2 regions of the Sinomonas atrocyanea genome follow, and region 2 is predicted to be linked to the other one. Evidence: predicted binding sites of a transcription regulator. Region 2 holds the regulator's gene; the other holds the start of a gene.
What was found. The regulator LexA, encoded in region 2, represses DNA repair genes until DNA is damaged. The targets are predictions, from matches to a motif close to TCGAACANNTGTTCGA.
Positions count from the first base shown of each region.

Region 1 (12,010 bases), 1.4 Mb from region 2:
GCCCGGCGCATGGTCGACGAGGGCCGAGCCGGCCTGATCGTGGTGACCTCCGCCTTCACGCCGTCGCACCTCGCGGCCTTCCGCCGCCGCCGTCTCCCGGTGGTCGTCGTCGACCCGCTCAACCCGCCCCCCGCCGGCGTGGTCAGCGTCGGTGCCACAAACTGGTCCGGCGGCCGGGCCGCCGCTGAGCACCTCCTCGACTTGGGGCACGAGCGGATCGCCTATCTGGGCGGCCCGGAGTCAGCCGAGTGCAACCAGGCACGCCTGCACGGCTACCTCTCCGCCCTCATGTCGCGGGGCATCTCGGTCGAGGCGGGCTACGTGATCCACGGCAGGTTCCGCGCCGAGAGCGGCATCAGCGGCCTCACCGCGCTGCTCGCGCTCGAGAAGGCTCCGACCGCGATCTTCGCCGGCAGCGACGCGATCGCTGTCGGCGTGCTCCGGGAGGCCCGGCACCGCGGGATCCGGGTGCCCGAGGACCTGAGCCTCGTGGGCTTCGACGGCACCGCGCTGGCCGAGGACTCGGTCCCCGCCCTCACCTCCGTCGCCCAGCCGCTCCAGGACATGGGGCGCATCGCGCTGCGCACCCTCCTGCGGCAGTCCCGGGGAGAACAGCTGGACTCACATCGGGTCGAGCTGGCCACGCAGCTGGTGGTCCGGGAGTCCACGGCACCGCTGTCCTGATCCGCGTGGACAGCAGCTGCGTGGTAGAGCGAAGGAGTAGGACGACGCGCACGACGGCGGGCGGCAGCCTACGTGGGAGTCCGCCGCCCGTTTCCCGTGGCCCGCTGGGGGGAATGTCCCCTCATGCGCATCACGGACACCTCCGACCTGTGGTGGAAGACCGGCATCATCTACTGCCTCGACGTGGAGACGTTCTACGACTCCAACGGTGACGGCTGCGGCGACCTGGCAGGACTGGCCGAGCGCGTGGACTACCTCGCCGAGCTGGGTATTACCTGCCTTTGGCTCATGCCGTTCTACCCCACACCCCGCCGCGACGACGGCTACGACGTGACGGACCTGTTCGGCGTCGACCGGCGCCTCGGCCACCACGGTGACCTCGTGGAGTTCATCCGGATGGCCCAGGACCGCGGGCTACGGGTGATCGTCGACCTCGTGGTCAACCACACCTCGGACCAGCATCCCTGGTTCAAGGCCGCCCGATCCTCCAAGGACAGCCCGTACCGCGATTTCTACATCTGGCGCTCCGATCCTCCCCCGGACACCTCGGGCGACGTCGTCTTCCCCGATCAGGAGACGTCGATCTGGACCTTGGACGAGGCGACCGGGGAGTGGTACCTGCACCACTTCTACAAGGAGCAGCCCGACCTGAACGTGGCGAACCCCAAAGTCCGCGACGAGATCGCCAAGGTGATCGGCTTCTGGCTGCATCTGGGCATCAGCGGGTTCCGCGTCGATGCGGTGCCGTACTTCCTCTCGATGGAGGGGGTCAGGAAGGAAGAGCTCCACAAGGTCCACAATCCCCATGACTATCTGCGCGCGCTCCGGAAGTTCATGGGACGCCGCGCCGGTGATTCCATCCTCCTGGGCGAGGTGAACCTCCCGTACCACGAGCAGATGGACTACTTCGGAGGCCCGGACGGCGACGAGCTGACGATGCTGTTCGATTTCGTCGTCATGCAGAAGATGTACCTGTCGTTGGCCCGACAGGATGCTCGCCCCCTGGCGGACGCCCTCCGCGACCGGCCGCCGCTCCCCCCGGACAACCAGTGGGCTACGTTCGTGCGGAACCACGACGAACTGACCTTGGACAAGCTGACGGACGAGGAACGCCAAGAGGTCTTCGCCGCTTTCGGCCCCGAACCGCAGATGCAGGTCTACGGCCGTGGCCTCAAGCGCAGGGTCCCGCCCATGCTCGACGGCGACCCCCGCCGGATCCGTCTGGTCTACTCACTGCTGTTCGCGCTTCCTGGCACACCGGTGCTGTACTACGGCGAGGAGATCGGGATGGGAGAGGACCTCGCGGCCGAGGGCCGGATGGCTGTGCGGACGCCGATGCAGTGGACCGCGGAGCCGAGCGCCGGCTTTTCAACCGCGCCGCCGGCGGATCTAGTGAGCCCGCTGCCCGAAGGAGGCTACGGGCCGCAGCACGTCAACGTCGCCTCCGCGCGGCGGGACCCGGACTCCCTGCTGAACTTCATCATCCTGCTCACCCAGCGCTATCGGGAGTGTCCCGAGCTCGGCTGGGGCACGTGCCGGGTCCTGGACCCCCCGCACCACGCTGTCCTGGCCCACCTGAACACCTGGGAGGACGCCTGCATGCTCGCGCTGCACAACCTCTCGCCCGAGGCCGTGACCGTGCCGCTCAACCTCGGGCAACCTCCCGGCCGACCCGACCGACCCGACCGACCCGACGGAGAATCCGGCTGGAGCGGCTTCCTGCTGCTTGACCTGCTGAAGTCCGGCACCTTCCCTCAAGAGGGGCTCGGGGTGTCCGATGACGGCGACGTCGAGATCTCCCTCGGCAGCTACGGCCACGCTTGGTTACGGGTGCAGCCCCCGGCCAGCGGCGCCTGCTGTGAGCTCCGGCCGGACAGCATCCGAGCGCTCGCTAGAGTGGAGCCCATGAGCGAAGGAATCGTGGTCGGCGGCACGGACGAGATCGAGGAGGGCACCGCGAAGGTCGTGGAGCCCGAGGAGTCCGGCTTCGACGAACCGATCGCGGTCTTCCACACGGAGACCGGCTGCTTCTTCGCCCTCAACGACACGTGCACCCACGAGGACGCCTCCCTCGCCGAGGGCTGGATCGAGGGCGAGACCGTCGAGTGCCCCCTCCATTCCTCGAGCTTCAGCCTGCGCACCGGGAAGGTCCTGTGCCTGCCCGCCACGGAGGACACCCGCACCCACCGGGTGGAGGTCCGCGACGGCCAGGTGGTCCTGTTCCCTGGCACGGGCGCCGATCCCGACGCCTGCGCCCAGTAGGACCGTGGGCACGCCCGAGCGCATCGTCATCGTGGGTGGCGGGGTCGCCGGCTTCAGCGCGGCGCAGGAGCTGCGGTCCCGCGGCTACGCCGGCGCCCTCACCCTGGTCTCCCCCGAGGGCCTGCCCTACGACCGGCCGCCGCTGAGCAAGGGCTACCTCCTCGGCACCGAGGACGCCGGCCGGATCCTGCTCGCGCCCGAGTCCTGGTACGCCGAGCACGGCGTGGAGGTCGTCGCCGCGCGCGCCACGGCGCTGGACCTCTCCGGCTACCGTCCCGTGGCGGTGCTGGAGCGCGGGACGCGACTGGGCGCCGACCGCCTCCTGGTGGCCACCGGCGCCCTCCCGCGGCGCCTGGGCATCCCCGGCGGCGAGCGGGCCCTCGCCCTGCGCTCCCGCGGCGACGCCGACGCGCTCCGCCGCGTCCTCGTCCCCGGGGCCCGCATCGCCGTGGTCGGCGCCGGCCTCATCGGCGCCGAGGTCGCCTCCGCGGCCGCGGCCCTCGGCGCGGACGCCACGCTCATCGACCCTGTCGCGACCCCGCTCGTGCCGGCCGTCGGCGAGGATCTGGCCCTCAGGCTCCACGCGATGCACGGCGAGCGCGGAGTCGCCACGCTCGTGGCGGCGCCTGCCGCGATCGAGGACGGGACGCACGACGCCGCCCCGCACCTCGTGCGCCTGGCCGGCGGCCGCGCGGTGGCCGCCGACGCCGTGGTGGTCGGCGTGGGCGTCACCCCGGACACCGCGCTCGCCGAGGCGGCAGGCCTCGAGGCCGACGACGGGATCGTGGTGGGTCCGGACGGCTCCACGTCCCATCACGCGGTCTTCGCGGCCGGCGACGCGACCCGGGTGCGGCGGCAGGTCGCCGTCGTGCGCGGCGGCCCCCCAGCTGTGCTGCAGCGGCGCGCGGAGCACTGGGAGGCGGCCGTCCGCTCGGGCCAGGCGGCGGCCGCCGGGATGCTCGGCGAGGCCCCGGCCGAGGTCGGTGCGCCGTGGTTCTGGTCGGACCGGCACGGCGTGCACGTCGAGGCCGTGGGGACGATGGACGCCCGGCAGGCCCCTGGAGCCCGGACCGTGCTGCGGGAGGCGGACGGGGTGCCTGTCGCGGCGTTCCTCGTCGCCGCGGACGGGCACCTGCTCGGCGCCGCCGCGATCGACCAGCCGCTCGTGGTGCGGGCGGCCCGGCGGATCATCGACCGCGGGCTCGTCCCCGACCCCGACCGGCTCGCCGACCCTTCGGTGGATCCGCGGCGGCTCGCCCGCTAGGCGCGCGCCCCTTCTGGGGCCTCATTCGACGGTGACGGACTTGGCGAGGTTGCGCGGCTTGTCGATGTCGTGGCCGAGGGCCAGGGCCGCGTGGTACGCGAGCATCTGGGTCGGGATCGTGAGCAGGATGGGGTCCAGCTCCGGCTCGTTCTTGGGAACCTGGATGCTCTCGACCCCCGGCAGGTCCAGCTCCACCCCCTCGTGGGTGATGGCGAGGACCGGCCCCCTGCGCGCGAGGACCTGCTCGGCGGCGGCGATGTTGCGCTCGGTCAGCTCGTCGTCCGGGATGATCGCGATGGTGGGCATCGCCTCGTCGATCAGGGCCAGCGGGCCGTGCTTGAGCTCGCTCGTCTGGTACGCCTCGGCGTGCACGTAGCTGATCTCCTTGAGCTTCTGCGCGCCCTCGCGGGCCACGGGGAAGCCGCGCACGCGCCCGATGTAGAACGCGCTGCTGGCCGAGGCGATGCGGCGGGCCGCGGCGGCGACCTGGTCCTCGGCGTCGAGGATCCGCCGGATCTGCTCCGGGATGGCCTTGAGCCCGCGCAGGATGCGCTGGCCGTCGGCGTGGGAGAGATCGTGCAGGCGGCCCAGGTGCAGCGCGAGGAGGGCGAACGCCAGGCCCATGTTCGTCAGCGCCTTGGTGGACGCCACCGCGACCTCGGGGCCGGCGTGGAGGTAGATCCCGCCGTCGACCTCCCGGGCGATCGTGGACCCGACGACGTTGACGAGGCCGATCACCCGGCCGCCCTTGCGCCGGATCTCGTTCACGGCGAAGGCGGTGTCCGCCGTCTCGCCGCTCTGGCTCACGGCGACGTAGAGGGTATCGTGCTCGATGATCGGCTGGCGGTAGCGGAACTCGGAGGCCGGTTCGGCGTCGGCGGGGATCCGGGCGAGCTCCTCGATGAGCTGCGCGCCGAGCTGCCCGACGTAGTAGGCCGAGCCGCAGCCGAGGATCTTGACGCGGCGGAAGCTGCGGAGCTCGCGGGGCTCGAGGCCGAGCCCGTCGAGGCGGGCGGTGGCGAAGCGCTCGTCGAGCCGCCCGCGCAGGCACGTCTCGGCGGCGGCGGGCTGCTCCTGCATCTCCTTGAGCATGTAGTGCTCGTGCCCGGACAGTTCGAGGTCCTCGGCGGCCACGGCGATCTCGACCGGCACGCGGTCCGTCGCGTTCGCGGCACGGTCGAAGGTGCGGAAGCCCGAGGCGGTGACCGTGGCCAGCTCGCCGTCCTCGAGGTGCACCACCCGGTTCGTGTGGCGGACGAGCGCTGCGACGTCGCTGGCGACGAACATCTCCTTCTCCCCCACACCCAGGATGAGCGGGGACCCGCTGCGGGCAACGACGATCCGGTCCGGGTGCCGGGTGTCGACGACGGCGAGGGCGTAGGTCCCGCTGATCCGGCCCAGGGTCTCGAGGACTGCGGCCTCGAGCGTCTCGGCCTCCGAGCGTGCGACGAGGTGGGCGATCACCTCGGTGTCGGTGTCGCTGGCGAGGTCCACGCCGGCGGCCCGCAGGGAGGTGCGGAGGTTGGCGGCGTTGTCGATGATCCCGTTGTGCACCACGCTGATCCGCCCGTCGGCGCTGCTGTGCGGGTGGGCGTTCCGCTCGGCGACGGGCCCGTGCGTGGCCCAGCGGGTGTGGCCGATCCCGACCTTGCCGGAGAGCCGCTTGGGGAGCGCCGACTCGAGGGCGCGGACGCGCCCGACGGTGCGCACCACGGTCGCACCGTTGGTTCCGAGCACCGCGATCCCCGCCGAGTCGTAGCCCCGGTACTCGAGCCGGGCCAGCCCCTCGATGAGGAAGGGCGCGGCGGCCTCGGTGCCGATGTAGCCGACGATTCCACACATGGTCTTGCTCCCTCGTTCTGACCGCGCACCCGTCAGGGGCGGGCGGATGGTCGATGACCGGCCGGGCATGCTCTGCCGCGGCGTCAGCCGTAGATGATGCGCCGCAGCTGGCGTTCGGTGAGCGGCGGGGCCTTGACGGGCCTGCCGGCCAGCTCCTCGGCGATGATGCGGAATGCCTCGGCGTTGCGCGTGCCGTAGGTCTGGAGCTGCCCGTGCCGCCGGCGGACGTACTCCTCCGCCGACTCGCCGTACCACGCGATGACGTCCTCGATGACGCGCGCCGCTTCCCCTGCGGTCAGGCCGGTGGTTCCGGCGATGCGTCGAACGATTTCCTCATCAGGCACGCCACCGAGTCTGCACCGCCAGCCGGGCCATCGCCAAAGATCTGCCCGAAATCGGGCAGAAAGTTCTCAATGGGCGGCCGCGAGGGTGACGTCCTCTCCGTCCAGGGACGTGACGAGCAGCCACCGGCCCGTGACGGTGTCCGCCGGGACGCCGGGAGTCCCGAGCACTCGGGCGATCCTGAGCGGTGCCGCGTCCTGCCCCTCCGGCTCGCCCGCGGCCGCCGCCACGGAGCGGACGCGCAGGTCCGATGCGCGGACCGTGGTGCCCTCCGGGCCGTGCACTTCGAGCACGGCCTGGGGCTGTTCCCCGCGGGCGCCGCGGATCAGTGCCGCCCGGCCCACCGGGTCGCCCGCTGCGTCGTAGACCCAGCGGGTGCCGAGCACGGAGTGCTCCATCGTGCCGATCAGGGCGTCCTCCGCACCGTCGAGCGGCGCCCCGCGGTACGTGAGGACCAGGTGGAGGACGGCCTCCCCGCTGCGCACGAGGAAGCCCTCGATGCCGACCTCGCCCTGCGGGTCATCGAAGCGGTAGGTGCCCACGCGCTCGAGGCGGCCGACCGCCGGCGGGCCGGGGCTCCACGGCTGCCGCTCGAGCCAGGAGGCGATGAGGTCGAGCTTGCCGGGCACGAGGGTCGCGTGATGGATGATCGCCACGCCGCCATCCTAGGCCGCGGAGCCGTCGCCGCCCCCGGCGCGACGCGGCAGACGCACGACGGCGCGTGGCCGGCCTCCGTACGGAAGCCGGCCACGCGCCGTCGTGCGCCGGGAAGGCCGGGCGCTACGCCTCGGCGCCGAGCGCCTCGATCGCGGCCTTGGCGGTCGGGTCGGCACCGGCGAGGAACTCGTCGATGCGCTCGGGCTCTCCCGGCTCGCCTATGGCGGAGGCGGCGCGGCCGAGGGCGTGCAGCGAGCGGAGGAAGCCCCGGTTGGGCTCGTGCTCCCAGGGCACCGGCCCGGCGCCGCGCCACCCGCTCTTGCGGAGGGCGTCAAGGCCGCGGTGGTACCCCACACGGGCGTAGGCGTAGGACTCGACGGTGCGGCCCTTCGCCCACGCCTCATCGGCGAGGATGGCCCAGAGGAGCGAGGAGGCCGGGTAGTCGGCCACGAGCTCCTCGGCGGACTCCCCGAGGGCGAGGCCGCGGTAGACCTCCGTCTCGGCCGGCAGCCGGGTGGGCTCCGGGCCGAGGAGGTTGGTGCGGTGCTCCCCCGCCATTACTTGATGGACTTGCCGGCGGAGCCGAGCTGCTGCGCGGCCTCGACCACGCGGGCGGCCATGCCGGCCTCCGCGGCGGCGCCCCACACGCGCGGGTCGTAGGTCTTCTTGTTGCCGACCTCGCCGTCGACCTTGAGCACGCCGTCGTAGTTCGCGAACATGTGGCCGGCCACCGGGCGGGTGAACGCGTACTGCGTGTCGGTGTCGATGTTCATCTTGATCACGCCGTAGGAGACGGCGTCCGCGATCTCCTGCTCGCTCGAGCCGGAGCCGCCGTGGAAGACGAGGTCGAACGGGTTGTCCTTGCCGATCTTGGCGCCGACCTGGGCCTGGATGTCCTTGAGGATCTCCGGGCGGAGCTTGACGTTGCCGGGCTTGTAGACGCCGTGGACGTTGCCGAAGGTCAGGGCGGTGATGTAGCGGCCGTTCTCGCCGGCGCCGAGGGCCTCGACCGTCGCGAGGCCGTCCGCCACGGTGCTGTAGAGCTTCTCGTTGATGGCGTTCTCGACGCCGTCCTCCTCGCCGCCCACAGCGCCGATCTCGACCTCGAGGATCATCTTGGCGGCGGCGGTGCGGGGCAGGAGCTCCTTGGCGATGCGCAGGTTCTCCTCGAGGGTCTCGGCGGAGCCGTCCCACATGTGCGAGTTGAACAGCGGGTCGCGGCCGGCCTTGACCTCGGCCTCGGACGCGGCGAGCAGCGGCAGGACGAAGCCGTCCAGCTTGTCCTTGGGGCAGTGGTCCGTGTGGAGCGCAATGTTGACGTCGTAGCTCTTGGCGACCTCGCGGGCGAACGCGGCGAACCCGAGGGAGCCGATCACCATGTCCTTGACCGAGGCGCCGGACCAGTAGGCCGCACCGCCCGTGGAGACCTGGATGATGCCGTCGGAGCCGGCCTCGGCGAAGCCGCGGATGGCGGCGTTGAGGGTCTGCGACGAGGTGACGTTCACCGCAGGGAATGCGTAGCCGCCGGCCTTGGCGGAGTCGATCATCTCTGCGTACTTCTCAGGGGTGGCGATAGGCATTGAGTGCTCCTCGACGGTGGGTCCACGCGAACCGCGTGTTATGGGCCACTGCCCATCCTAGCGACGGGCCCCCGGGGTGGTCCCTCTCGGTCGCGGCAGATGACGACGGCGTGTGGCTGGCTCACAGGGAGAGCCCAGATCCGGCATTGCCATCGAACAAGCGATCGAATATGTCTATGGTTTCCGCTTGTGATCGACGATAGGATGGGAATACATTTACGATTCGGTGCTGGGGGGTGAGACCGTGGTGGGTGCGGTGGTGGAGCTCGAGTTCGCGTCGCGGTTCCCCGATGTCCTCGCGGGTGGTCTCGAGGTCTCCGCCGAGGCCCTGGCCGGCCCAGGAGGGACTGCGCGGGCGCTGCATGCCCTGGCCGACTTCGACGCCTACAGCGCCGCCCTCCGCGCCGTCCTGGTCGACCGGCTCGCCGCCGAGATCGCCGAGGAGCCCCTCGAGGGCCGCCACGGCCAGCCCACCCGCCTCAGCGGGAACATCGCCCACGCCGTCGCCGTCTCCGAGCTCGCCGCCCTGCAGGGCACCTCCGAGCACACCGCCGCCCGGGCGCTGAACTTCTCCACCGCGCTGGTCAACACCCACCCGGCCGTGCACGAGGCCCTCGCCTCCGGAGACATCACCGAGGCCCACGCCCGCGCCCTCGTCGACCAGGCCGCCACCCTGCCCCAGCACGCCGCCGAGCCCTACGCCCTCGAGGCCCTCGCCCGGGTCCGCACCCGCCAGGGACGCCTCCGCACCCCGGGCGAGTTCCGCGCCCTCGCCCGCGACCTGCGCGAGCGCCTCCACCCCGGCTCCATGGCCCACCGCCGCGCCGCGGCCCGCGAGGACCGCAGGGTCTGGCTGCAGCCCGAAGGCGACGGCATGTGCACCCTCTCCGCACTCCTTCCCGCCGAGACGGCCACCGGGATGTACGAGCGCACCGACGCCCTCGCCCGCGCGGCCCGCCGCGCCGACGGCGAGGCACGCACCCTCGCCCAGCTCCGGGCGGATGCCCTGGCCCACGCGGTCCTCGGCGCCCGGGAACGCACGGCGGCGGCGCCCTCGGCGGCCGTCCCCTTCCCCGAGGAACTGCTCGCCGAGGTCAAGGCCGAGATCGTCGTCCACATCCCCCTCGCCGTCGCCCTCGGGGCCTCCGACGCCCCCGCCATCCTGGACGGCCATGGAGCCATCGACCCGGCCACCGCCCGCGCCCTCGCCGCCGCCGCGCCCACATGGCAGCGCCTCTTCACCGACGCCGAGGGCACACCCCTCGCCCTCGGCCGCACCGCCTACCGGCCCCCGGCCGGGCTGCGTCGCTTCCTCCAGTACCGCGACGGCGCCTGCCGCGTCCCCGGCTGCACCCGCCCCGCCCAGAACACCGAGGCAGACCACACCACCGAATGGCAGGACGGCGGCACCACCGACGCCGCCAACCTCGCCCTCCTGTGCCCCCAGCACCACGCCCTCAAGTCCCTCGCCCTCCACCACCTCACCCACGACCGCACCACCGAGGACACCGATGGCACAGACGGCACAGGCACACCCGCCCCCGCCCTGATCTGGACCACCCTCCTCGGCCAGGCCCTCCCCGCCGAGCCCCTCGACCGCGACCACGTCCTCGCCCCCAGGGCCACCGACCACCCACCACGGGGACCATCGGGCAAGCCGGCAACGCGCGGGGAACCACCGGGCACTCCGGCCCATGGCGCGGATGTCGCGGTGCGGGAGGAATCACCCCCGCCGTTCTGACCGCAGAAACTCCGGTACGCCTACGAGCCCGCAGCCTCCCGCGAGAGCGCAGCCCGGACCTCGTCGGCGTCCGGGTACGAGGGCTGCGCGCCGTGGCGCGTGGTCGCGAGCGCGGCGGCGACCGCGGCGTAGCGGGCCGCGTCCTCGAGGCCGTCGCCTGCGGCGAGCCGGGCCGCGAGGGCGCCGGCGAACCCGTCTCCTGCGCCGGTCGTGTCCACCGTCTCCACGCCGATCGTCTCGATCTGCGCCGTCCCGTCCGGGCCGAGCACCATTCCGCCGCGCGGGCCGAGGGTCACGATCGCCCGCTCGAACCCGAGGTCCGCCAGGCCCGTCCGCACGAGGTCCCAGTCGAGGGCGCCGGACCCGAGGCCGTCCCGCCCGAGCAGCTGCCCGGCCTCCTGGGCGTTGACCAGCAGCACGTCCACGCACGCCGCGAGCTCCGCCGGGACGCTGGCGTAGGGAGAGAGGTTGAGGAGCACGAGGGCGCCCGCGGCGCGGCCGGCCCGGGCCGCGGCGAGCACCGCGGCCTGGGGCACCTCGAGGCACAGGCACACCACGGCGGAGCCCTCGAAGGCGGCGAGGGGCGGCCGCGCCGCTTCTGCGACCTCGGCGGGGCCGAGCAGGGCGTTCGCCCCCGGCACGATCACGATGCTGTTCTCGCCCTCCGCGTCGACGGTGATCCCCGCGACCCCGGTCGGCACGCCGCCGGCCGCTCGGACCGCGGAGACGTCCACGCCCGCGGCGGTGGCGGAGGCCAGGAGCAGGCGCCCGTGCGCGTCGTCGCCGACGCTCCCCACGAGCCGCACGGCGGCCCCGAGCCGCGCCGCGGCGACCGCCTGGTTCGCGCTCTTGCCGCCGGGATGGACGGCGAAGCCCGTCCCGGCGACGGTCTCGCCCGGTGCGGGCATCCGCTCCGCGGAGAAGACGAGGTCCGCGTTGAGTGATCCGACCACGACCACGGTGGAGTCCATGCGACTCATCCTAGGGTCGCCCTTCCCGGGGCGACCCTAGGACAGCGGCGGGGCGCACGACGCCGGTCCCCACCCGCCGTCGTGCGCCCCGCCGTGCGCGCTCCTTCAGGAGCGGATCAGTGCGCCGCCGCCACCTGCTGCGCGAACGCCTCGGTCATGCTGCCGACGCCGGTGACGTCGTCGTAGCCCGGCGCCGTCGCGAGGGACGAATCGTGGTCCATGCCCACCAGGTAGGTGTTGCCGCTGACCGTGCTCGAGAAGGCGACCGAGACCGGGTTGGCCGGCGGCGCGACGTCATGCTCCGCCCCTCCCGCCGCTGCGGTGTCGTAGATCGCCGGGTTCGCGAACCCGATGACCTTGTTGGCCGTGGCCTGGGCAACCGCCATCTGCGCGGCCGTCAGGGGGCTGGCGAGCGAGGTGCCGCCGTAGGTCTCGAACGCGAAGCCGCCCGTCTTGAGGACGTGGTCGTTCGTGATGGGGCTCAGGCCGATGCGGTAGCCGGTGTACGGGTCCGCCAGGGACGCGACGTCCGGCGAGACGCGGTGGCCGCCGGCCAGGGCTGCTGGCACGAGCCCGCTCTGGTAGGCGGGCTGGGCGAAGACGGCGCTCGTGCCGCCGCCGGCACCGAACCTGAACGGCCCGGGCAGGGAGCCGGCGTAGGTGAGGT
Region 1 covers NZ_CP014518.1:459,064-471,073, reverse strand. The annotation lists gene SA2016_RS02265 (LacI family DNA-binding transcriptional regulator) at 1-684, shown strand, start outside; gene SA2016_RS02260 (alpha-amylase family glycosyl hydrolase) at 808-2,946, shown strand; gene SA2016_RS02255 (NAD(P)/FAD-dependent oxidoreductase) at 2,951-4,210, shown strand; gene glmS (glutamine--fructose-6-phosphate transaminase (isomerizing)) at 4,232-6,052, opposite strand; gene SA2016_RS02245 (hypothetical protein) at 6,136-6,396, opposite strand; gene SA2016_RS02240 (CG0192-related protein) at 6,463-7,050, opposite strand; gene SA2016_RS02235 (DUF3151 domain-containing protein) at 7,175-7,609, opposite strand; gene fbaA (class II fructose-bisphosphate aldolase) at 7,609-8,631, opposite strand; gene SA2016_RS02225 (HNH endonuclease signature motif containing protein) at 8,858-10,372, shown strand; gene SA2016_RS02220 (ribokinase) at 10,393-11,343, opposite strand; gene SA2016_RS02215 (S53 family peptidase) at 11,460-12,010, opposite strand, start outside.
Region 1: the regulator LexA is predicted to act here: its motif matches at 8,784-8,799, upstream of SA2016_RS02225 (HNH endonuclease signature motif containing protein).

Region 2 (12,010 bases):
GGCAAGGAGCGCGACCGCCGGCCCGGCGAGATCCTCGCCGAGGTCCAGGCCCTCGTGGACGACGGCGCGATCGAGGTCACCCTGCTGGGCCAGAACGTCAACTCCTACGGCGTCGAATTCGGCGACCGGCTCGCCTTCGGCAAGCTCCTGCGCGCCTGCGGGCAGATCGAGGGCCTCGAGCGGGTGCGCTTCACGAGCCCCCACCCGGCGGCGTTCACTGACGACGTCATCGACGCGATGGCCGAGACGCCCAACGTCATGCCGCAGCTGCACATGCCGCTCCAGTCGGGCTCCGATCGGATCCTGCGCGAGATGCGCCGCTCGTACCGCAGCGCGAAGTTCCTCGGCATCCTCGACCGCGTCCGCGAGCGGATCCCGCACGCGGCGATCACCACCGACATCATCGTCGGCTTCCCGGGCGAGACCGAGGAGGACTTCCAGGCCACCCTCGACGTCGTGGAGCGCTCCCGGTTCTCGAGCGCCTTCACGTTCCAGTACTCCCAGCGCCCCGGCACGCCGGCCGCGACCATGGCGGAGCAGCTGCCCAAGGCCGTGGTCCAGGAGCGCTACGAGAGGCTCATCGCCCTCCAGGACAGGATCGCCGCCGAGGAGAACGCCGCCCAGGTGGGCCGCACCCTTGAGGTGATGGCGACGGCGCAGCCCGGCCGCAAGGCGGGGGAGACCCACCGCCTCTCCGGGCGCGCACGGGACAACCGCCTCGTGCACTTCTCCGTCCCCGAGGGCGCCCAGGCCCCCCGGCCGGGCGACCTCGTCACCGTGACCGTGACCGAGGCGGCCGCGTTCCACCTCATCGCGGACCCCGCCGACCCGGCCGACTACTCGCTGCGCCGCTCGCGCGCCGGAGACGCGTGGGACCGCTCCCAGGCCGACTCCTGCGGGGTGCCCGCGCCGGGCGCCGGGTCCACGGGCCGCGGGGTGAGCCTGGGAATGCCCGCGCTGCCCGTCCGCGGCGCATAGCCCCGGTGGGACAGGCAGCGCCGAGCGGGCGGCCGGGTTGCGCGGACGACGCCGGCCGCCCACCCGCCGTCGTGCCGGCGCCTCAGGCTCCCCCCGCCGCCGGCTCCGTCCCCGCCGCGCCGCCGGTCATCGCGGTGGTGGGTCCGACCGGGTCCGGGAAGTCGGACCTCGCGGTGGACCTCGCGCTCGCCCTGGACGGCGAGGTCGTCAACGCCGATGCGCTGCAGTTCTACCGCGGCATGGACATCGGCACCGCCAAGGCCACCCTTGAGGAGCGCCGCGGCGTCCCGCACCACCTCCTCGACGTGCTCGAGGTGACCGAGGAGGCCTCGGTCTCCCGCTTCCAGGGGTGGGCGCGGGCGGCGATCGCGGACATCCACGCCCGCGGCCGGCGCGCGATCCTCGTGGGCGGCTCGGGCCTCTACGTCCGCGCCGCGCTCGACGTCCTCGAGTTCCCGGGCACCGACCCGGCGGTCCGCGCCCGCCTCGAGGCCGAGGCGGCCGAGCGCGGCCTCGGGCCGCTGCGCGAGCGCCTGCGCCGTGTCGACCCCGTCTCCGCAGGCCGGCTGGGGGACGCGCGGCGGGTCATCCGCGCCCTCGAGGTGCACGAGCTCACGGGACGGCCGTTCAGCTCCTTCATGCCCGAGCGCCAGTACGCGGCTCCCGCCGTCCAGATCGGCCTCGACCTCGACCGGGCCGAGCTGCATCGGCGCCTCGCCGCCCGCGTCCACCGCATGGTCGACGCCGGCCTGCCCGCCGAGGTCGCCCGGCTCGCCGCCGCGGGGCTGCGCGACGGACGCACCGCGTCGCGGGCACTGGGCTACGGCCAGTTCCTTGCGGTCCTGGACGGGACGTCCACCACGGAGCAGGCCACGGAGGAGACGATCGTCGCGACGAGGCAGTTCGCGCGCCGGCAGCTCACCTGGTTCCGCGCAGACCCGCGCGTGCACTGGCTGGACGCGCAGGCCCCGGACCTGATCGAGCAGGCGCTCGCCGTGGTCCGGGAGGCCGACTCCTCATCGGTGGCGGCTTCACCGCCCCAACCCGAGGCCCGCGGCGCGGCCCGGTAGGCTTGAGGGCATGACCGTTCCGACGACCTCGGTACCCCACGTCCTCGCAGCCCTGGCGGGCCTGCCCTTCGCCAAGGGGCACGGCACCGGCAATGACTTCGTGCTCGTCGCCGACCCCGACGGAGCACTGCACCTCGGCGAGGCAGAGGCCGCGGCGCTCTGCGACCGGCACCAGGGCCTCGGCGCCGATGGCCTCATCCGCGCCATCCGCTCGCGCCGCCTGCCCGAAGGCGAGGCACTCCTTGCCGAGGAGCCTGGCGCGGAATGGTTCATGGACTACCGCAACGCGGACGGGTCCCTCTCGGAGATGTGCGGCAACGGGGTGCGGGTCTTCGTCGCCTTCCTGCTCGATGCCGGCCTCGTCGAGCTCGCGCCCGGCGAGGTGCTGCCCATCGGCACGCGGGCCGGGGTGAAGCGGGTCGAGCGGCGCGAGGACGGCTTCGCTGTGGACATGGGCCCCTGGACGTTCATCCACCCGGAGCACGCCGCCGCCGAGGCGAGCGATGCGACCGTCACCGCCGCCGGCCTCGACGTCGCCCGGCCCGGGCTGAGCGTGAGCATGGGCAATCCGCACACCGTGGTGGCGCTCGCCGAATCGAGCGAGCTCGCAGGACTCGGCCTCCACACGGCCCCGCTCGTCGACCCCGTGCCGCCGCACGGGACGAACGTCGAGTTCGTCGTGCCCTCGGACCCGCTCGTGTCCGCCGGCGTGGGCAGCATCACCATGCGCGTGCACGAGCGCGGAGTCGGCGAGACCCAGTCCTGCGGGACCGGGGCCTGCGCGGCCGCGGTCGCGATCCGGTACTGGGCCGGGGCCGGTGCCCCGGACCGGTGGGCCGTCGGCGTCCCCGGCGGCACGGTGGGGGTCTCCTTCGTGCCGGGCCCCGACGGCCGCGAGCACGTCGAGCTCTCGGGCCCCGCGGTCATCGTGGCGCACGGAACCCTCGGCTGAGCCCAGCGCTCAGCCGGCACCCGTCCCGTCCGGCGGCGGGTAGGTGATCCGCCCGTCCGCGTCGACGCGGGCGAAGGGCGTGAGCTGCGCGCGCTCCTGGGAGGTGGGCGAGATGAGGTGCACCACCTCGACGCCGGCCACGAGGAGAGCGTCGGTGATGAGCCTGCGGTGGCAGCGCCACGGCACTGCCTCGCTGCACATGATGGCGGGGATGCCCTCCTCGGCCAGTCCGACGAGTTCGGTGAGCCCCTCGTGGAAGTCGCTGCCGGCCATGTAGTCGGCATAGTCGCGGAAGCCCTTCACCCGCCACCCGCCGTTCGGAGTCGGCGTGCCCGCAGGCGTGTGCCGGCGGCCGCCCAGGGCCGGCAGCCACCGGTAGCCGAGCCCCGTGGGGAGCCCCTCGCGGAGGGCGTCCTGGTTCCACTGGGGATGCTTCCTCGACGCCGGGAACGAGCGCACGTCCACCAGCTCCGTCACCCCGTGGGGGCGCAGCATCGCCACGAGCTCGGAGAGCTGGCGGGTCGAGTGGCCGATGGTGAAGACCTTCGTCATGGGCCGGACCCCTAGCGGCGGCGGGTGAGGCGCAGCACGCGGAAGCCCTTCGACGTGGCCGGCCGCGCGACGTCGTACGCGTCACCGAGCTCCTCGGCGAGCCACCGCGCGAGCGAGTCCGCCCCGAGGTTCTTCTGCACCACGAGCCACGCCTCGCCGCCCACCTCGAGCCGCGGCAGCCAGGTGAGCAGCAGCTCGTGCAGCGCGGCCTTGCCGATGCGGATGGGCGGGTTGGACCAGATGGTCGAGAAGCGGATGTCGGGGTCGACGTCGCCGGGGAGCTCGGCCGCCACATTGGCGAGCCCGAGCAGGCTGGCATTCTCGGCGGTGAGGGACAGGCTGCGTGTGTTGACGTCGACCGCGTGGACGCGGGCCGCGGGGGAGCGCAGGGCCAGGGTGAGCGCGATCGGCCCCCAGCCGCAGCCGATGTCGAGCAGGTGGCCCTCGGGGGCCGGGTCGGGCGCCTCGGCCAGGAGCACCGCGGTGCCCTTGTCGATGCCGTCCGGGCTGAAGATGCCAGCCGAGGTCCGCAGCGTCACCTCGCGCCCCTCGAGGACCACGGCGAGCGGCCGGCGCACGTCCGGGATGTCGGGGTCGGCGTTGAAGTAGTGTGCCTGGTCCATGGGAATCGAGCCTAGTGCGAATCCGACGGGGGCGTGAGCCGCGCACGGGCAGTGCCCCGCGGGCGGCCCCCAGCATCCGGTATACTTGATTCATGCGCCTGTTCAAGTGACCCGATGACACCTCCCGCTGCCCTCCCCTGAGGTGCGCAGCCGGGGTTTCCGGGCCTTCCCCGAGCCGATGGACCATTCCGGCCGGACCACGAACAGAGACCACCAAGGAGCACCGTGCTGCCCGAGCACCCTCTGGGCGCTTTTCCACAGCCCACCCCGCCTCGCAGTGGCGCCGCCGCGCGCCCGCACTATTCTGGAACTGCATCCTCGAAGGAGACCATGACCGACGAACAGCACACCACGGGATCGTCCCGTGCGGCAGGGGGCAGCGACGCGCCCCAGGACCTCAGCCCGGCCGACATCCAGGCGGTGATTGACAGGATCCTCGCGAAGGAGGAGGCTGCAACCGCCAAGGGCTCCCGGGCCGACCAGCGCTCGGAGCGCCCCCGGGGCGCGCTCGGCGACGGCCGTGCGCTGGCCATCTCCGACGTCGAGACTGAGCACGGAGACTACGACGGCGACCAGCAGGACCTCGCCGAGCGGCGCGCCCTGCGCCGCGTGGCGGGCCTGTCCACCGAGCTCGAGGACATCACCGAGGTCGAGTACCGGCAGCTGCGCCTCGAGCGCGTCGTGCTCGCCGGCCTCTGGTCCGAGGGCACGCTCGAGGACGCGGAGAACTCCCTTCGCGAGCTCGCCGCGCTGGCCGAGACCGCGGGGTCCGAGGTGCTCGACGGCGTGGTCCAGCGCCGCCAGAAGCCGGACGCGGGGACCTTCCTCGGTTCGGGCAAGGCGCTCGAGCTGCGCGACATCGTCGCGGCGACCGGGGCCGACACCGTGGTCGTGGACTCGGAGCTCTCCCCGTCCCAGCGGCGTGGGCTCGAGGACATCGTCAAGGTCAAGGTCATCGACCGGACCGCGCTCATCCTCGACATCTTCGCCCAGCACGCGAAGAGCCGCGAGGGCAAGGCCCAGGTCGAGCTGGCCCAGCTCGAATACCTGCTCCCGCGCCTGCGCGGCTGGGGCGAGTCGATGTCCCGGCAGGCCGGCGGCCGCGTCGGCGCCGCGGGCGGCGGCATCGGCTCCCGCGGCCCCGGCGAGACCAAGATCGAGCTCGACCGGCGGCGCATCCGCACCCGCATGGCCAAGCTGCGCCGCGAGATCGCCGGCATGAAGCCGGCCCGCGAGACCAAGCGGGCCAACCGCAAGCGCAACGAGGTCCCCTCGGTCGCGATCGCCGGCTACACCAACGCCGGCAAGTCCTCGCTGCTCAACCGCCTCACGGACGCGGGCGTGCTCGTGCAGAACGCGCTGTTCGCGACCCTCGACCCGACCGTGCGCCGGGCCGAGACTCCGGACGGCCTGCCGTACACGCTCGCGGACACCGTCGGGTTCGTCCGCTCGCTGCCCACGCAGCTCGTGGAGGCCTTCCGCTCGACCCTCGAGGAGGTCGCGGACGCCGACCTGATCCTGCACGTGGTGGACGCGTCGCATCCGGATCCCGAGGGCCAGATCGCCGCCGTGCGCGCCGTCCTCGCCGACGTCGACGCCCGGAAGGTCCCCGAGATCATCGTCCTGAACAAGGCCGATGCGGCGGACCCGTTCGTCCTCGAGCGGCTCCGCCAGCGCGAGCCCCGCCACGTCGTGGTCTCGGCCCGGACGGGGCAGGGCATCGCGGAGCTCAAGGAGGCCATCAGCGACGCGATCCCGCGCCCCGACGTGGCCCTGACGATCCTCGTGCCCTACAGCCGCGGCGACATCCTCAACCGGCTGCACACCTCGAGCGCGGAGATCCGCTCGCTCGAGCACGTCGAGTCGGGCACGCGCGTCGAGGTCGTGGTCCGGGAGGAGTTCGCGGCGGAGCTGGAGCCGTTCGTCGTCCATGACTGATCCCCACCGCACCGCAGCGCACGACGGCGGGGGCGCGCCCGCCGTCGTGCGCCCACCGTCCGCCGGCGCGGCAGACGAGCGCGAGGCGCTCGGCCTCCTGGACGCGGCGGTCGCCGCGATGGGCGGCCAGCAGCGCGACGGCCAGCACGAGATGGCCAGGCAGGTCGCCCGGGCGATCGCCGACGGCCAGCACCTCCTTGTCCAGGCCGGCACCGGCACCGGCAAGTCGCTCGCGTACCTCGTGCCGCTCATCGCGCATGCGCAGGCGAGCGACCGCCCGGCAGTGGTGGCCACCGCGACGCTCGCGCTCCAGGCGCAGATCGTGGGCCGCGACCTGCCGCGCCTGCTCGAGGCGGTCACGCCCCACCTGGACCGGCCGGTGGACGTGGCCCTGGTCAAGGGCCGCTCCAACTACCTGTGCCGGCACAAGCTCGAGGGCGGGTTCCCGACCGACGAGCCGGCCGAGGGCCAGCTGTTCTCCCTCGGCGAGGACGCGGTGCCCCACCCGGGCGCCGGGCCCACGAGCCAGCTCGGCCGCGAGGTGCAGCGGCTGCGCGAGTGGTCCGAGGAGACCGAGACCGGGGACCGCGACGACCTCGTCCCCGGCGTCACCGACCGTGCCTGGCGGCAGGTCTCCGTGACCGCCCTTGAGTGCCTCGGCGCGCAGAAGTGCCCCTTCGCCGCCGAATGCTTCAGCGAGCTCGCCCGCCAGCGCGGGGCCGAGGCCGACATCGTCGTGACCAACCACGCGATGCTCGCCATCAACGCCTTCGAGGGCCTCAATGTCCTCCCGGAATATGACGTGGTGGTCGTCGACGAGGCCCACGAGCTCGCCGACCGGGTGACCGGCGCCGTGAGCGCCCAGCTCTCCGGGCAGATGATCCAGGCGGCCGCCTCGAGCGCGCGCCGGCACTGCGCCATCTCGGTCGAGGCGCTCCAGGGCGCCGCCACCGCCCTGGAGCTCTCGCTCACCTCCGCACCTACCGGCCTCCTGGCGCGCGGCCTGAACGAGGAGCAGGCGCAGAACGTCGCGCTCGTCCGGGACGCGTGCCGCGTGGCCCTCTCCGACTCGAAGCCTGGGGAGTCGCAGTCGGCCGACGGCGCCCGGCAGGTCGCCCGGTCGCGGCTCATGGCCGTGCTGGAGGTCTGCGAGCGGCTCCTCGATGCCGAGGCCAACCGCGAAGTCGTCTGGGTCACCCGCCTGGGCGCCCCGGACCCCGTCACGGGCTACTCCACGCCGGACGACGACGCACCGGCCATGCTCCACATCGCGCCGCTGAGCATCGGCGGCAGGCTCCGCGACGGGCTCTTCGACGGGCACACCGTGGTGCTCACGAGCGCGACGCTCGCGATCGGCTCCGCCTTCGAGCCCACCGCGGGCGCCCTCGGCCTCCTGGGGCCCGGCGCGCCCACCTGGACCGGCGTGGACGTCGGCTCCCCGTTCGACTACCCGAAGCAGGGCATGCTCTACGTCGCCCGGCACCTGCCCAAGCCCGGCCGCGGCGTCTCGCCCGAGGCGCTCGACGAGCTCGAGGCACTCCTTGCCGCCTCGCGCGGCGGGGCGCTGTGCCTGTTCTCCTCGCGGCGCGCGGCCGAGGAGGCCGCCGACGAGCTGCGGTCGCGGCTGGAGACCACGATCCTGTGCCAGGGCGAGTCGTCCATGAGCGCGCTCGTGAAGCAGTTCGCGGCGGAGCCGGACACCTGCCTGTTCGGGACCATGTCCCTCTGGCAGGGGGTCGACGTGCCGGGGCAGTCGTGCCGGCTCGTCGTGATCGACCGGATCCCGTTCCCGCGCCCGGACGACCCGCTCATGTCCGCCCGCTCCCGGGCCGTCGCCCAGGCCGGGGGCAACGGCTTCATGAGCGTCTCCGCGACCCACGCGGCGGTGCGCCTCGCCCAGGGCGCCGGGCGGCTCATCCGCACGACCGCGGACCGCGGGGTCGTGGCCGTGCTCGACTCGCGCCTCGCCACCGAGCGCTACGGCGCCTTCCTGCGCGGGGCACTGCCGCCGCTGTGGGGCACCACGGACCGCCGCGTGGTGCTGGACGCGCTCGGGAGGCTCGCGCAGGCGGGCTGAGGCTGCGCTCAGACGGAGCGCAGCACCGAGACGACCTTGCCCATGACCGTCGCCTCGTCGCCCAGGATGGGCTCGTACCTGGTGTTCTGGGGCAGGAGCCAGGTGTGGCCGTCACGCTGCCGGAACGTCTTGACCGTGGCCTCGTCGTCGAGCAGGGCGGCGACGATGTCGCCGTTCTCGGCGCTGTTCTGCCGCCTGACGACGACCCAGTCTCCGTCGCAGATGGCCGCATCGATCATCGAGTCGCCCTTGACGCGGAGCATGAACAGCTCCCCGTAGCCCACGAGCTGGCGGGGGAGCGGCATGACGTCCTCGACCGCCTGGTCGGCGAGGATCGGGCCACCGGCGGCGATGCGGCCGACGAGCGGGACCATGGCCGTGTCCGCTGCGGACGCCATGGTCTCCAGCGTGGCCCCGCCGGCGCCGAGCAGCGCCGCGGCGCCCTCGCCGCTAACGCTGAGCTCGCCCTCGTCGAGGGTGAGCGGCATCAGGACCTCCATGGCGCGCGGACGCTTCGGGTCGCGCCGCAGGTAGCCGAGCTTCTCCAGCTGCGACAGCTGGTGCGTGACGCTCGAGAGGCTAGCGAGCCCGACCGTGTCGCCGATCTCGCGCATCGAGGGCGGGTACCCCTTGAGCTGTACCGAGCGCTGGATCGTCTCGAGGATCCTCTTCTGGCGCGCCGTCAGCCCTTTTGCCGCCTTCGTCCGTGGTGCCATGCCGTCCCTGTCCCTTCGCCGCCCGCGCCTCCGCGCGGTCTGTACCGGCTCGGGACCAGAACTGTCGGACCCCCTCCGCACCATGTCTCCATGGCCTTGAGAGGGAGCAGCCGGTCCGAAGGTTCGGGCCCGTGCCCCGTGCTGCTCCCACCGTAGGACAGTTGTGTGCACCTTTCAAACACATGTTCGAGCGAGTCTGGACATTGTTCGTGGACAGGTGCTAGGAAGGAACCAAGAAGTTCGAAGATGCATTCGAAGAAACTGCACCTCCGAGTCCCGCTCCTGCGCTGGAGCTTCGAAGAATCGAAGCCCGCCGCGCCGCCGGACCCGGGAGGTGCAGGGGAAGGCAGACCATGGCACACGCGATCCATCTCGGCCCCCTCGCGGCACCCCGCGCGGCACGGACCTCCCGCACGCCGCTGCGCCTGACGCGGCGGGGACGCATCGTCCTCGTCGTCGTCCCGCTGTTCCTGGCAACGCTCGCGATGCTCATCGCATGGGCGGCCCTCACGGTGCCGGCCCAGGCGGGCGCGGCGCCCCTCACCGGCCCGGGGGCCACCGTGACCGTGACGGTGCAGCCGGGGGAGTCCCTGTGGACGATCGCCGCCCGGCGCGTGCCGAACCAGGATCCGCGGGTCACCGTCAGTCAGATCCAGGACCTCAACGGCCTCACCGGCGTCCGGGTGCTCCCCGGCGAACAGATCCTCGTCCCGGTCCTCAAGTAGCCGCAAGGCGGCTCCGGTGCCGGGCGTCACGAACGCCCTGTCCTGCCGCCTCCGAATGGGGTGCGCCGAGGGCGCTGGCGTAGGCTGGAGCAGTGGACGACCAGCTTCAGCGACTCAACCGGCTCCCTCTCCGCGATGACCTCCGCGGCCAGCATCCGTACGGCGCGCCGCAGATCGATGTCCCCATCCAGCTCAACGTCAACGAGAACACCCACGGCGTCCCGCAGGACGTCCAGGACGCCATCGTGGAGGCCGTCCGCGGAGTCGTCGGGGGCCTGAACCGGTATCCGGACCGTGAGTTCACGCGGCTGCGGGAGTCCCTTGCCGAGTACCTCGGGCACGGCCTCGCCCCGGAGCAGCTCTGGGCCGCCAACGGGTCGAACGAGGTGCTGCAGCAGATCCTCCAGGCCTTCGGCGGCCCGGGGCGATCGGCCCTCGGCTTCCCTCCCACCTACTCGATGTACCCGCTGCTCGCCGCCGGGACCGGCACCGCGTACCTGAAGGGCACCCGCCAGGAGGACTTCGAGCTCACCGCAGCCTCGGCCGCGCGCCAGGTGCGCGAGCTCGCCCCGAACATCGTCTTCCTGTGCTCGCCCAACAACCCGACCGGGACGGCTCTCGGCCTCGACGTGGTCGAGGCCGTCTACGAGGCGGGCGAGGCGAGCCAGGCCATTGTCATCGTCGACGAGGCGTACGCCGAGTTCGCCCAGCTCGGCACGCACAGCGCCCTCACGCTGCTGCCCGGCCGCCCCCGGCTGATCGTGACGCGCACCATGAGCAAGGCCTTCGCCCTCGCCGGCGCACGCCTGGGCTACCTCGCCGCCGCCCCCGAGGTCATCGACGCGCTGCGCCTTGTCCGCCTCCCGTACCACCTCTCCGCCGTCACCCAGGCCACGGCGCTCGCCGCGCTCGAGCACCGGGCCTCCCTCATGGCCGAGGTCGAGGAGATCAAGCACCAGCGGGACCGCATCGTGAAGGAACTGGCGCGCATGGGCCTCACCCCGGCGTCCTCGGACTCGAACTTCGTCTTCTTCACAGGTCTCGGCGACCCGCAGAAGATCTGGCACGGCCTGCTCGAGGCGGGCGTGATCGTGCGCGACGTCGGGATCCCCGGGAGCCTGCGGGTCACCGCGGGCACCGAGCGCGAGACGAGCGCGTTCCTGACGCGGCTCGAGGAGCTCCTCGCCGCGGACGGCCGCCTGCCCGCCGCCTAGAATAAAAGAAGCACCCCCGCAGACGCCTGATCGAAGGACACACACCCATGAGTACCGAGCTGCAGACCGCGCCCGTGACCCAGCGGACCGCGCGGATGGAGCGCACCACGAGCGAGTCCTCGGTCCTCGTCGACATCAACCTCGACGGCACCGGCCGCTCCGACATCTCCAGCAGCGTCCCGTTCTACGACCACATGCTCACGGCCCTGTCCAAGCATTCGCTGATCGACCTGACCGTGAAGGCGACCGGGGACACGCATATCGACGTCCACCACACCGTCGAGGACATTGCGATCACGTTCGGCGAGGTCCTCAAGCAGGCGCTCGGCAACAAGGCCGGCATCCGCCGCTTCGGCGAGGCCTCGGTGCCGCTCGACGAGGCGCTCGCGCACGCGGTCGTGGACGTCTCGGGGCGCCCCTACCTCGTCCACAGCGGGGAGCCGGCAGGCCAGGAGTACCACCTCATCGGCGGCCACTTCACCGGCTCGCTCACGCGCCACGTGTTCGAGGCCATCACCCTGCACGCCGGGATCTGCCTGCACATGAACGTCCTCGCGGGCCGCGACCCCCACCACATCGTCGAGGCCCAGTTCAAGGCCTTCGCCCGGGCCCTGCGCGCCGCCGTCGAGCCGGACCCGCGCATCGGCGACGCCATCCCGTCCACGAAGGGGGCCCTGTGACCGCGGCGCCCGACGCCCTTCCCACCGCCCCCGAGGGCACCCCGGGCGCGGTCGTCGTCGACCCGAGGCACGCCGCGGAGAAGGTGCCGGACCCGCACGGCCGGCCCACCGTCGTCGTGCTCGACTACGGATCGGGGAACGTCCGCTCCGCGGTCCGCGCCCTCGAGCGCGCCGGAGCGGCCGTAACCCTGAGCTCGAAGGCCGAGGACGCGCTCGCGGCGGACGGCCTCGTCGTGCCCGGGGTCGGGGCCTTCGCGACCGTCATGAAGGAGCTCGCCGCGGTCGACGGACTGCGGATCATCGGCCGCCGCGTCGCCGGGGGACGGCCCGTCCTCGCCATCTGCGTCGGCCTGCAGGTCATGTTCGAGCGCGGCATCGAGCACGGCGTCGAGGCCGAGGGCCTCGGCGAGTGGCCCGGCACGGTCGAGCTCCTCCCCGCCGACGTCGTCCCGCACATGGGCTGGAACACCGTCACCGTCCCCGAG
Region 2 covers NZ_CP014518.1:1,811,215-1,823,224, forward strand. The annotation lists gene miaB (tRNA (N6-isopentenyl adenosine(37)-C2)-methylthiotransferase MiaB) at 1-978, shown strand, start outside; gene miaA (tRNA (adenosine(37)-N6)-dimethylallyltransferase MiaA) at 1,050-2,048, shown strand; gene dapF (diaminopimelate epimerase) at 2,059-3,000, shown strand; gene SA2016_RS08365 (DUF488 domain-containing protein) at 3,010-3,552, opposite strand; gene SA2016_RS08370 (class I SAM-dependent methyltransferase) at 3,564-4,175, opposite strand; gene hflX (GTPase HflX) at 4,506-6,113, shown strand; gene SA2016_RS08380 (ATP-dependent DNA helicase) at 6,106-8,190, shown strand; gene lexA (transcriptional repressor LexA) at 8,199-8,906, opposite strand; gene SA2016_RS08390 (LysM peptidoglycan-binding domain-containing protein) at 9,260-9,631, shown strand; gene SA2016_RS08395 (histidinol-phosphate transaminase) at 9,724-10,845, shown strand; gene hisB (imidazoleglycerol-phosphate dehydratase HisB) at 10,893-11,525, shown strand; gene hisH (imidazole glycerol phosphate synthase subunit HisH) at 11,609-12,010, shown strand, end outside.